DNA from 2 places in the Bradyrhizobium sp. RT6a genome. Region 1 is predicted to be linked to the other one. Evidence: riboswitches for the same ligand, from Rfam matches in the RefSeq annotation. Region 1 holds a riboswitch; the other holds the start of a gene.
The links. A riboswitch is a leader RNA that binds a small molecule or an ion and turns the genes downstream of it on or off. The one in region 1 is predicted to bind S-adenosylmethionine.

Region 2: linked by a shared signal. The riboswitch ahead of ABIC03_RS31785 (O-succinylhomoserine sulfhydrylase) and the one ahead of metX (homoserine O-acetyltransferase MetX) in region 1 are both predicted to bind S-adenosylmethionine.

The regions. Positions count from the first base shown of each region.
Region 1 is NZ_JBEPQC010000004.1:168,075-172,281, reverse strand. It holds gene ABIC03_RS22595 (alpha/beta fold hydrolase) at 1-692, shown strand, start outside; gene metW (methionine biosynthesis protein MetW) at 717-1,379, opposite strand; gene metX (homoserine O-acetyltransferase MetX) at 1,393-2,595, opposite strand; SAM riboswitch at 2,686-2,765, opposite strand; gene ABIC03_RS22580 (chorismate mutase) at 2,970-3,818, shown strand; gene hisC (histidinol-phosphate transaminase) at 3,851-4,207, shown strand, end outside.
Region 2 is NZ_JBEPQC010000008.1:192,672-196,878, forward strand. It holds gene ABIC03_RS31775 (SGNH/GDSL hydrolase family protein) at 1-329, shown strand, start outside; gene ABIC03_RS31780 (SGNH/GDSL hydrolase family protein) at 342-1,334, shown strand; gene ABIC03_RS31785 (O-succinylhomoserine sulfhydrylase) at 1,477-2,673, opposite strand; SAM riboswitch at 2,743-2,822, opposite strand; gene ABIC03_RS31790 (2'-deoxycytidine 5'-triphosphate deaminase) at 2,933-4,039, shown strand.

The DNA of each region.
Region 1 (4,207 bases):
CGCCATCGGACGTGCCTGATGGCGAGGTCTACGGCTATACGCATTTCTATACCGATGCGCTCGCGGTGCTCGACCATCTGAAGATCGATCGCGCGCACTTCGTCGGCCTCTCGATGGGCGCCTATTCGTCGCTCCAGATCGGGCTCAACGCGCCCCAACGCGCGCTGTCGATGACGCTCGCCGGCGTCGGCTCAGGCTCGGAGATCGAGAACCTCGACGCCTGGCGCAAGCAGTGCCGCGCCAACGCGGAGCAATTCGAGATGCTCGGCTCAGCCGAAGTCGCAAAAGTCACGCGCGAGGCGCCGAGCCGGATTCCCTTCCTGGTGAAGGACCCGCGTGGCCACGCCGATTTCTACGCCGCCCTGGCGCGGCACGACGCCAAGGGATCGGCGCGGACGATGCGCGGGTTTCAGGCCGGCCGTCCCTCGATCTTTACGATGACGGACGCGATCAGAGGCGCCACGACGCCGGCACTCATCATCTGCGGCGACGAGGACGATCCGTGCGTGGGCGCAAGCCTGTTCCTGAAGAAGCATCTGCCTGCGGCGGGGCTCGCCATGTTTCCGAAGTCCGGCCACGTGCTCAATCTCGAAGAGCCCGCCCTGTTCAACGAAACGGTGGAACGGTTCGTCACGCTGGTGGAAGCGGGAAGATGGCCGGTACGCGATCCGAGATCGCTGGCGGCGCATTAGCGCTACGCTCGAAATGACGAAAAACTACTTCCTGCCGCCCCGCGTCAGCAGAAACACGCCCTGCTCGCCGAACAGATTCCACACCCACCAGGGCATCCGCAGCCGCAGCGGGCGGCCGTAGAGGTCGAGCGCCTCGGCACGTTCCATCTTGACGTCGATCGCGTCGCAGAGTTCGACGAAGTCCTTGATGGTACAGAAATGGATGTTGGCGGTGTCATACCAGCTTGCCGGCAGATTCTCCGTGCGCGGCATGTGGCCGCCGATCAGGAGCTGGAGCCGCATCTTCCAGAAGCCGAAATTCGGGAACGACACGATGGCGCGGCGGCCGATGCGCAGCAAATTCTCCAGCACCACTTTCGGCTGCCGCGTCGCCTGCAAGGTTTGCGACAGGATCACGTAGTCGAAGGCGTCATCCGGATAATTCACGAGGTCGGTGTCGGCATCGCCCTGCACCACCGCAAGACCCTTGGCGACGCAGCGGTTGACGCCCTCGCGCGACAGCTCGATGCCGCGGCCGTCGACGCCGCGGGTTTCCAGCAGTTGGAGCAGGTCGCCCTCGCCGCAGCCGACGTCGAGCACCTTCGAGCCCGGCTTGACCATCTCGGCCACCAGCACATGGTCGGCGCGAAAATCACCGGGCTGCCCGGTCGCAACGCCGCCCAGCGGCAACGCTTCCTGTACAGACATGGCTAGCCGTCCTTTAGGCATTCTTGGCAGTGAGCCCGCGCGCCTTGCCTGCCGACTGCAGGAAGGCACGGGCGATGTCGAAGAACTCGGGCACGTCGAGCAGGAACGCGTCGTGACCGCGATCGGTCTCGATCTCGGCAAACGACACCCGCGCACTCGACGCATTCAGCGCGTGCACCAGCGCGCGCGATTCCGAAGTCGGGAACAGCCAGTCACTGGTGAAGGAAACCACGCAGAAGCGGGTCTGGATTCCCGCGAACGCCTTCGCCAGCACGCCGCCATGGTCACCGGCGATGTCGAAATAGTCCATCGCGCGGGTCAGATAGAGATAGGAGTTGGCGTCGAAGCGCTCGACGAAAGACGAGCCCTGGTAGCGCAGATAGGACTCGACCTGGAAGTCGGCGTCGAACGAGAAGGTCGGCAGCTCGCGGTCCTGCATGCGCCGGCCGAATTTCCGATGCAGCGCGGCGTCCGAGAGATAGGTAATGTGCGCCGCCATCCGGGCGACAGCGAGCCCGCGATGCGGATGAATACCGTGGTCGGCATAGCCGCCATGGTACCAGTCGGGATCGGCCATCACGGCCTGGCGGCCAAGCTCGTGGAACGCGATGTTCTGTGCCGAGTGTCGTGTCGAGCAGGCAATCGCCAGCGCGGAGAACACGCGGCTCGGATACGCCGCAGTCCATTGCAGCACTTGCATGCCGCCCATCGAGCCGCCGACGACCGCGAACAGCGTGTCGATGCCGAGCCGGTCGATCAGCATCGCCTGCGCGCGCACCATGTCGGGGATGGTGATGACGGGGAAATCGAGACCCCAAACCTTGCCGGTCGCGGGATTGATCGATGCCGGACCGGTCGAGCCCATGCAGCCGCCGATCACGTTGGAGCAGATGATAAAATACTCGCGGGGATCGAGCGGTCGACCAGGGCCGACCAGGGTCTCCCACCAGCCGGGCTTGCCGGTGACAGGGTGCACATTGGCGACGTGCTGGTCGCCGGTCAGCGCATGGCAGATCAGGATCGCGTTGGAGCGATCGGCATTCAGCTCGCCGTAAGTCTGGTAAGCGATCTGGAACGGGCTGAGATCGACACCGCAATCCAGCCGCAGCGGCTGCTCCGTGCCGAACTGCGCGACCTGCGAGCTCGGATGATCCACCTCGTGCGACCGCTCGTCGGAGGTGATCGCGGGACTCGGAATTGACTGGACGCCAACCATCTGACCATCGACCTCGTTTGCGATCGTATTGGTGACCGCATTGACATCAGGCCATGAAAAACCCGGCCTGAACGATAGGTTCGGCCGGGATCGAAAGGGTCCCCGGCCTGTTTAGCGAGTTTTTTAACGTGGCTGCAAGCCGGCCGGCTCAAATGACCACGGAACGGCTAAAAACTACCGTCTTGGACGGTTTTCGTCAAGTCGCGGCCCGGATCGACCAAGTTCACCTGTCGAGACGCGGGCGGAACGGCCCCGAATTTGCCTTTGCATTTCTCTTTGCTTTCGCAGCCCCGACTGCCTAATCAGGCATTCATCGCAGCGGTGACGGCTCGCCTGATCCGTATTGGAACGCCTCTCAACAGCACCTCACAGACATGTCCCAACGTCCGCCCGCGCCACCATCGCTCCAGGAATTGCGCAAGGAGATCGACGCGATCGACGAGGGCATGCATCGCCTGCTGATGCAGCGCGGCGACATCATCGACCGCCTGATCCACGTGAAGCAGACCCAGGAGGTCGGCTCGGCGTTTCGGCCTGCGCGTGAGGCCGCCATGATGCGCGACCTCGTGCAGCGTCATCGCGGCATCCTGCCGCTCGACACCGTCGAGAGCATCTGGCGCGTCATCATCGCGACCTTCACCTATGTCCAGGCGCCGTTCTCGGTCCATGCCGACATCTCTGCGAGCGAGCCGGCGATGCGCGATTCCGTGCGCTTCCATTTCGGATTCACCGTGCCTTACGTCGCGCATTTCAGCGCGCAAGCGGCGGTCGAGGCCGTCGCGAAATCCAAGGGCGACCTCGCGCTGGTCTCGGCGACCTCCAGCCGCACACCATGGTGGCTGGAGCTCGAGGCAGAAGGTGCGCCAAAGATCATCGCGCGGCTGCCGTTCGTCGAGCGCGCCGACCATCCGGCGGCGTTGCCCGTGTTCGCGGTCTCGCGCGTCGCCGACAGCGCGCTTGTGACGGAGGTCGAGACCTTCAGCGTGCGCGTGTCGGGGTGGAACGCCGAGGTCGCGCGCGCCCTGTCGCCGCTCGCCGAGATCGTGGCCGTGCCCGATACCGCCTTCGACGGCGCCGCGCTGCTGGTCTCGGTCACCGCGACGAGCAGCCTCGACAAAATCAAGGCTGCCCTGATCGAGGCGGGGGCCTCGGTGCGCTCCACGGCCCTCGTCGGCAGCCACGCAACGCGCTATACGGTGCCCCCGACCGGGTCGAAATCGTAAGTCGCGAACCGCCTGCCATTCCGGAGTTGAAGATGTCCCGCCCTGTGCCGAATCCCGGCATTCTCGATATTGCGCCCTACACGCCCGGCAAGACTCCGGTGGCAGAGCCCGGCCGCAAGGTGTTCAAGCTCTCGGCCAACGAGACGCCGTTCGGGCCCTCGCCGAAGGCGATCGAGGCGTTCAAGCACGTTGCGGATCATCTGGAAGACTATCCGGAAGGAACCTCGCGCGTGCTGCGCGAAGCGATCGGGCGCACCTTCGGGCTCGATCCCAACCGCATCATCTGCGGCGCCGGCTCGGACGAGATCCTCAATCTGCTCGCCCACACCTATCTCAGCCACGGCGACGAGGCGATCTCGACCACGCACGGCTTCCTGGTCTACCCGATC
Region 2 (4,207 bases), on a different contig from region 1:
GTGGCGCGGTGACCGAAGGGGTTGTTGCGTTGCAAAAGGCAGGGGCTGACGTCGTCTTGATGAATTTGCAGTACAGTCCGCGTACCGAAACCATGATTTCGGCGCCGCCATACCTCGACAATATGCGGGTGGTGGCGCAGGAGCACGATATTCCGCTGTTCGATCGTTTCGCGATCATGCGGCAGTGGAATGATCAGGGGCAGTTCGACCTGTTCAGCCCGTCGCGCGGGCCTGAGCTGGCGAAACAGGTCCATGATTGCCTTGGCCGGGCGTTGGCACAGTTCGTGATCGACGCTGCCCATCTGGAGCCGGCCCAGCAGCAAAATTGAGGTCTAGCGTTAATGAGTTCTCTCCGCCCTTTTTGCCTGACGGCATGGCTGGCTGTGCCCGCAGCAGCGCTGCTGCTGGTGCTGAGTCCGGCCTCGCAGTCGCACGCGCAGACGCAGGCCGCGCAGGCAACGCCGGCCCCGCAGCAGTCGGCTAATCCGGCTCCCGCTTCGCCGTCCCAGACCACCGTCGCAGCGACGTCCCCCGATCAGCGTGGCATTACGGCGCGCGCCATCGACAAGGTGAAGCAGGTCGCGAAATCCGCCGGCGACATTTTCAGCCGCGTCCCCTGCCTGTCGCCGAAGGGCGGCTCGAAGGCAATGGGCTCGCTGCCGCATGTCGCGGGCAAGCTCGTCGCCGGCCAGCCCGTCGTCATCGTCGCATTCGGCTCGTCGTCGACCGCGGGATTCGGCGCGAGTTCGCCTGAGTTCAACTATCCCAATCGCCTTGCCGCACAGCTGCACCGGCACTATCCGACCGCGGACATCACCGTCGTCAATGCCGGCGTCGGCGGCGAGGACGCGCCCGAGATGATGAAGCGCCTCCAGAAAGAGGTGATCGATGTGCATCCGGATCTGGTGATCTGGCAGGTCGGCACCAATGCCGTGCTGCGCAATCTCGATCCCGGCGAGACGGCCAAGCTCGTGGAGGACGGCATCGCCAGCATCCAGGCTGCCGGCGGCACCGACGTCGTGCTGGTCGATCCGCAATATTCGCCCGCCGTCAACCAGCGCGCGGACAGCGCCGGCAAGATGGTGAAGCTGCTCGGCAAGGTCGCCGAGCTCCGTCACGTCGGCATCTTCCCGCGCTTTGAGGTGATGCGCGACTGGCATGAGAAGCAATCGATTCCGGTCGAGAGCTTTGTGATCGCCGACGGCCTGCACATGAACGATTGGGGCTATGCCTGCTTCGCCCAGCTCCTCGGCGACGACATCATCCGCTCCGTCGGCCAGATCAAGCTCGGCGTCAACGTGCCCGGGGACGTGCGGACGTACCGGCCGATGTGACTTGTCGTCCCGGCGAAGGCCGGGACCCATACCGCGTGATCCATCAATGGTGCGCGGTGTTCGTACCGCGCCCCTTAACTCTGGGTCTTCCAAACTGCTTCCTGTGGTTATGGGTCCCGACCTTCGCCGGGACGACAATAATTCACGCCTTCTCCAGGGCCGCAGTCAGATCCTCGATCAGATCGTCCGCGTGCTCGAGCCCCGCCGAGAAGCGGATGAAACCCTCGCTGATGCCGAGCGCGGCGCGATCCTCCGGCTTCAGGCGCTGATGCGTCGTCGTTGCCGGATGCGTGACGAGGCTCTTGGCGTCGCCGAGATTGTTCGAGATCTTGGCCAGCTTGAGCTCGTTGAGCACGCGGAACGCCGCCTGCTTGCCGCCCTTGACCTCGAGACCGACCAGCGTCGAGCCGCCGCGCATCTGCTTCTTCACCAATGCAGCCTGCGGATGATCGGCGCGGCCGGGAAACACCAGCCGCGAAATCTTCGGATGGCTCGCCAGCACGTCCGCGATGCGCGCCGCCGTCTCGGTCTGCGCGCGCACGCGCACGGCGAGCGTCTCCAGGCCCTTGAGCAGGACCCAGGCGTTGAACGGAGAGATCGACGGGCCGGTCTGGCGCATGAAATTGTGGATGTGCTCGGCGATGAACGCTTCCGAGGACAGGATGATGCCGCCGAGACAGCGGCCCTGGCCGTCAATGTGCTTGGTCGCGGAATAGACCACGACGTCGGCGCCGAGCGCGAGCGGGCTCTGCCAGATCGGGGTGGCGAACACGTTGTCGACGACGAGCCGCGCGCCGCCGCTGTGTGCGATCTCGGCAATGCCGGGAATATCGAGCACGTCGAGCGTCGGATTGGTCGGACTCTCCAGGAAGAACGTCTTGGTGTTCGGCTTCAGTGCGCGCTGCCACTGGTCGAGATCCAGGCCGTCCACCAGCGTGGTCTCGATGCCATAGCGCGGCAGCAAATCCTGCACGACGTAGAGACACGAGCCGAACAGCGCGCGCGAGGCCACGACGTGATCGCCGGCCTTGAGCGGCGCCAGGATCGCGGTCGTCACCGCGGCCATGCCGGTCGCGGCCGAACGTGCCGCTTCGGCGCCTTCGAGCTCGATCATGCGGCGCTCGAACATCGCAATGGTCGGATTGGAGTAGCGTGAATAGATGAAGCCGGGGTCCTCGCCCTTGAACCGGGCCTCGCACTCCTCGGCGCTGTTGTAGACGTAGCCCTGGGTCAGGAACAGCGACTCCGAGGTCTCGCCATATTGCGAGCGCAGGGTGCCGGAATGGACCAGGCGGGTTTCGGGACGGTAGGACGCAGTGGGCGCCGGGGACTTCGACATAGGACCTCCTGAAGTGACCATCGAAATGGTCACAAAAAAACCGGCCTGGAATATTTCCACGGGCCGGGATCACAGAGGTCCCCGGCCTGTTTAGCGACTTATTTAACGTGGCTGCAAGCCGGCCGGCTCAAATCACCACGGGATAAGTCATGCTCATATTCCGCAATGCCCTTTCCGTCAAGACGTCCATCGGATAGCCGTAAAACGCTATTATTTCCCCGTATGTCGGGATGAATTGGACCCCTATGAGGACCCCCGGTTGACGTTCACGGTTGCCGCCGACGCCAATGGTATCCTGCCCGACCGCATGATCGCGGCGATGGCGGAGGGCGGTCTCATCCTGCCCGCATACGATTTCGTCGAGAGCCAGATCCAGCCGGCGAGCCTCGACCTTCGCCTCGGCGACATCGCCTATCGCGTTCGCGCCAGCTTCCTGCCCGGTCCCGGCGCCACCGTCGCCGAGCGCATCGACGGGTTGAAGCTGCACGAGTTCAGCCTCGCCGACGGCGCAGTGCTGGAGACCAACTGCGTCTACATCGTGCCGCTGCTCGAAAGCCTCGCGCTGCCGCCTGAGATCGTTGCGGCCGCCAACCCGAAGAGCTCGACTGGCCGGCTCGACGTCTTCACCCGCGTGATCGCCGACGGCACCCGCCGCTTCGACATGATCGGTGCCGGCTATCACGGCCCGCTCTATGCCGAGATCAGCCCGAAGACGTTCCCGGTGCTGGTCAGCGAAGGCTCGCGCCTGTCGCAGGTGCGCTTCCGCACCGGCGACGCCATCCTCAACATCGACGACCTCGAGGCGCTGCACGCGACCGAGCGTCTCGTCGATATCGACGATGCCGATCTCACCGGCGGCGTCGCCGTCTCTGTTGACCTTTCCGGCGAGAAGAGCGGGGGCTTCGTCGGCTACCGCGCCAAGCGCCACACCGGCGTCATCGACGTCGATCGTCGCGCCGGCTATTCCGTCGACGAGTTCTGGGAGCCGATCTCGGCCCGTCCCGACGGCAGCCTGATCCTCGATCCCGGCGAGTTCTATATCCTGGCGTCGAAAGAGGCGGTGCAGGTGCCGCCCGATTACGCCGCGGAGATGGTGCCGTTCGATCCGCTGGTCGGCGAGTTCCGCGTGCATTATGCCGGATTCTTCGATCCCGGCTTCGGCTATGCCGGTGCCGGCGGGCTGGGCTCGCGCGCCGTGCTCGAAGTCCGCTCGCGCGAAGTGCCGTTCATCCTCGAGCACGGTCAGATCGTCGGCCGCCTCGTCTACGAGAAGATGCTGGCCCGTCCCGACGCCATGTACGGCCAGCGCATCGGCTCAAACTACCAGGCCCAGGGGCTGAAGCTGAGCAAGCATTTCCGGGTGTAGCGATAGCCTCACCCTCCGCTGTCATGCCCCGGCTTGACCGGGGCATCCAGTACGCCGCAACCTATCCGTTCGATGACATCCGCTTCTGGAATACTGGATCGCCCGATCAAGTCGGGCGATGACACCGAATCTGTGTCAGGATGAGAAGCGAAATCCGGGCTACGTCCG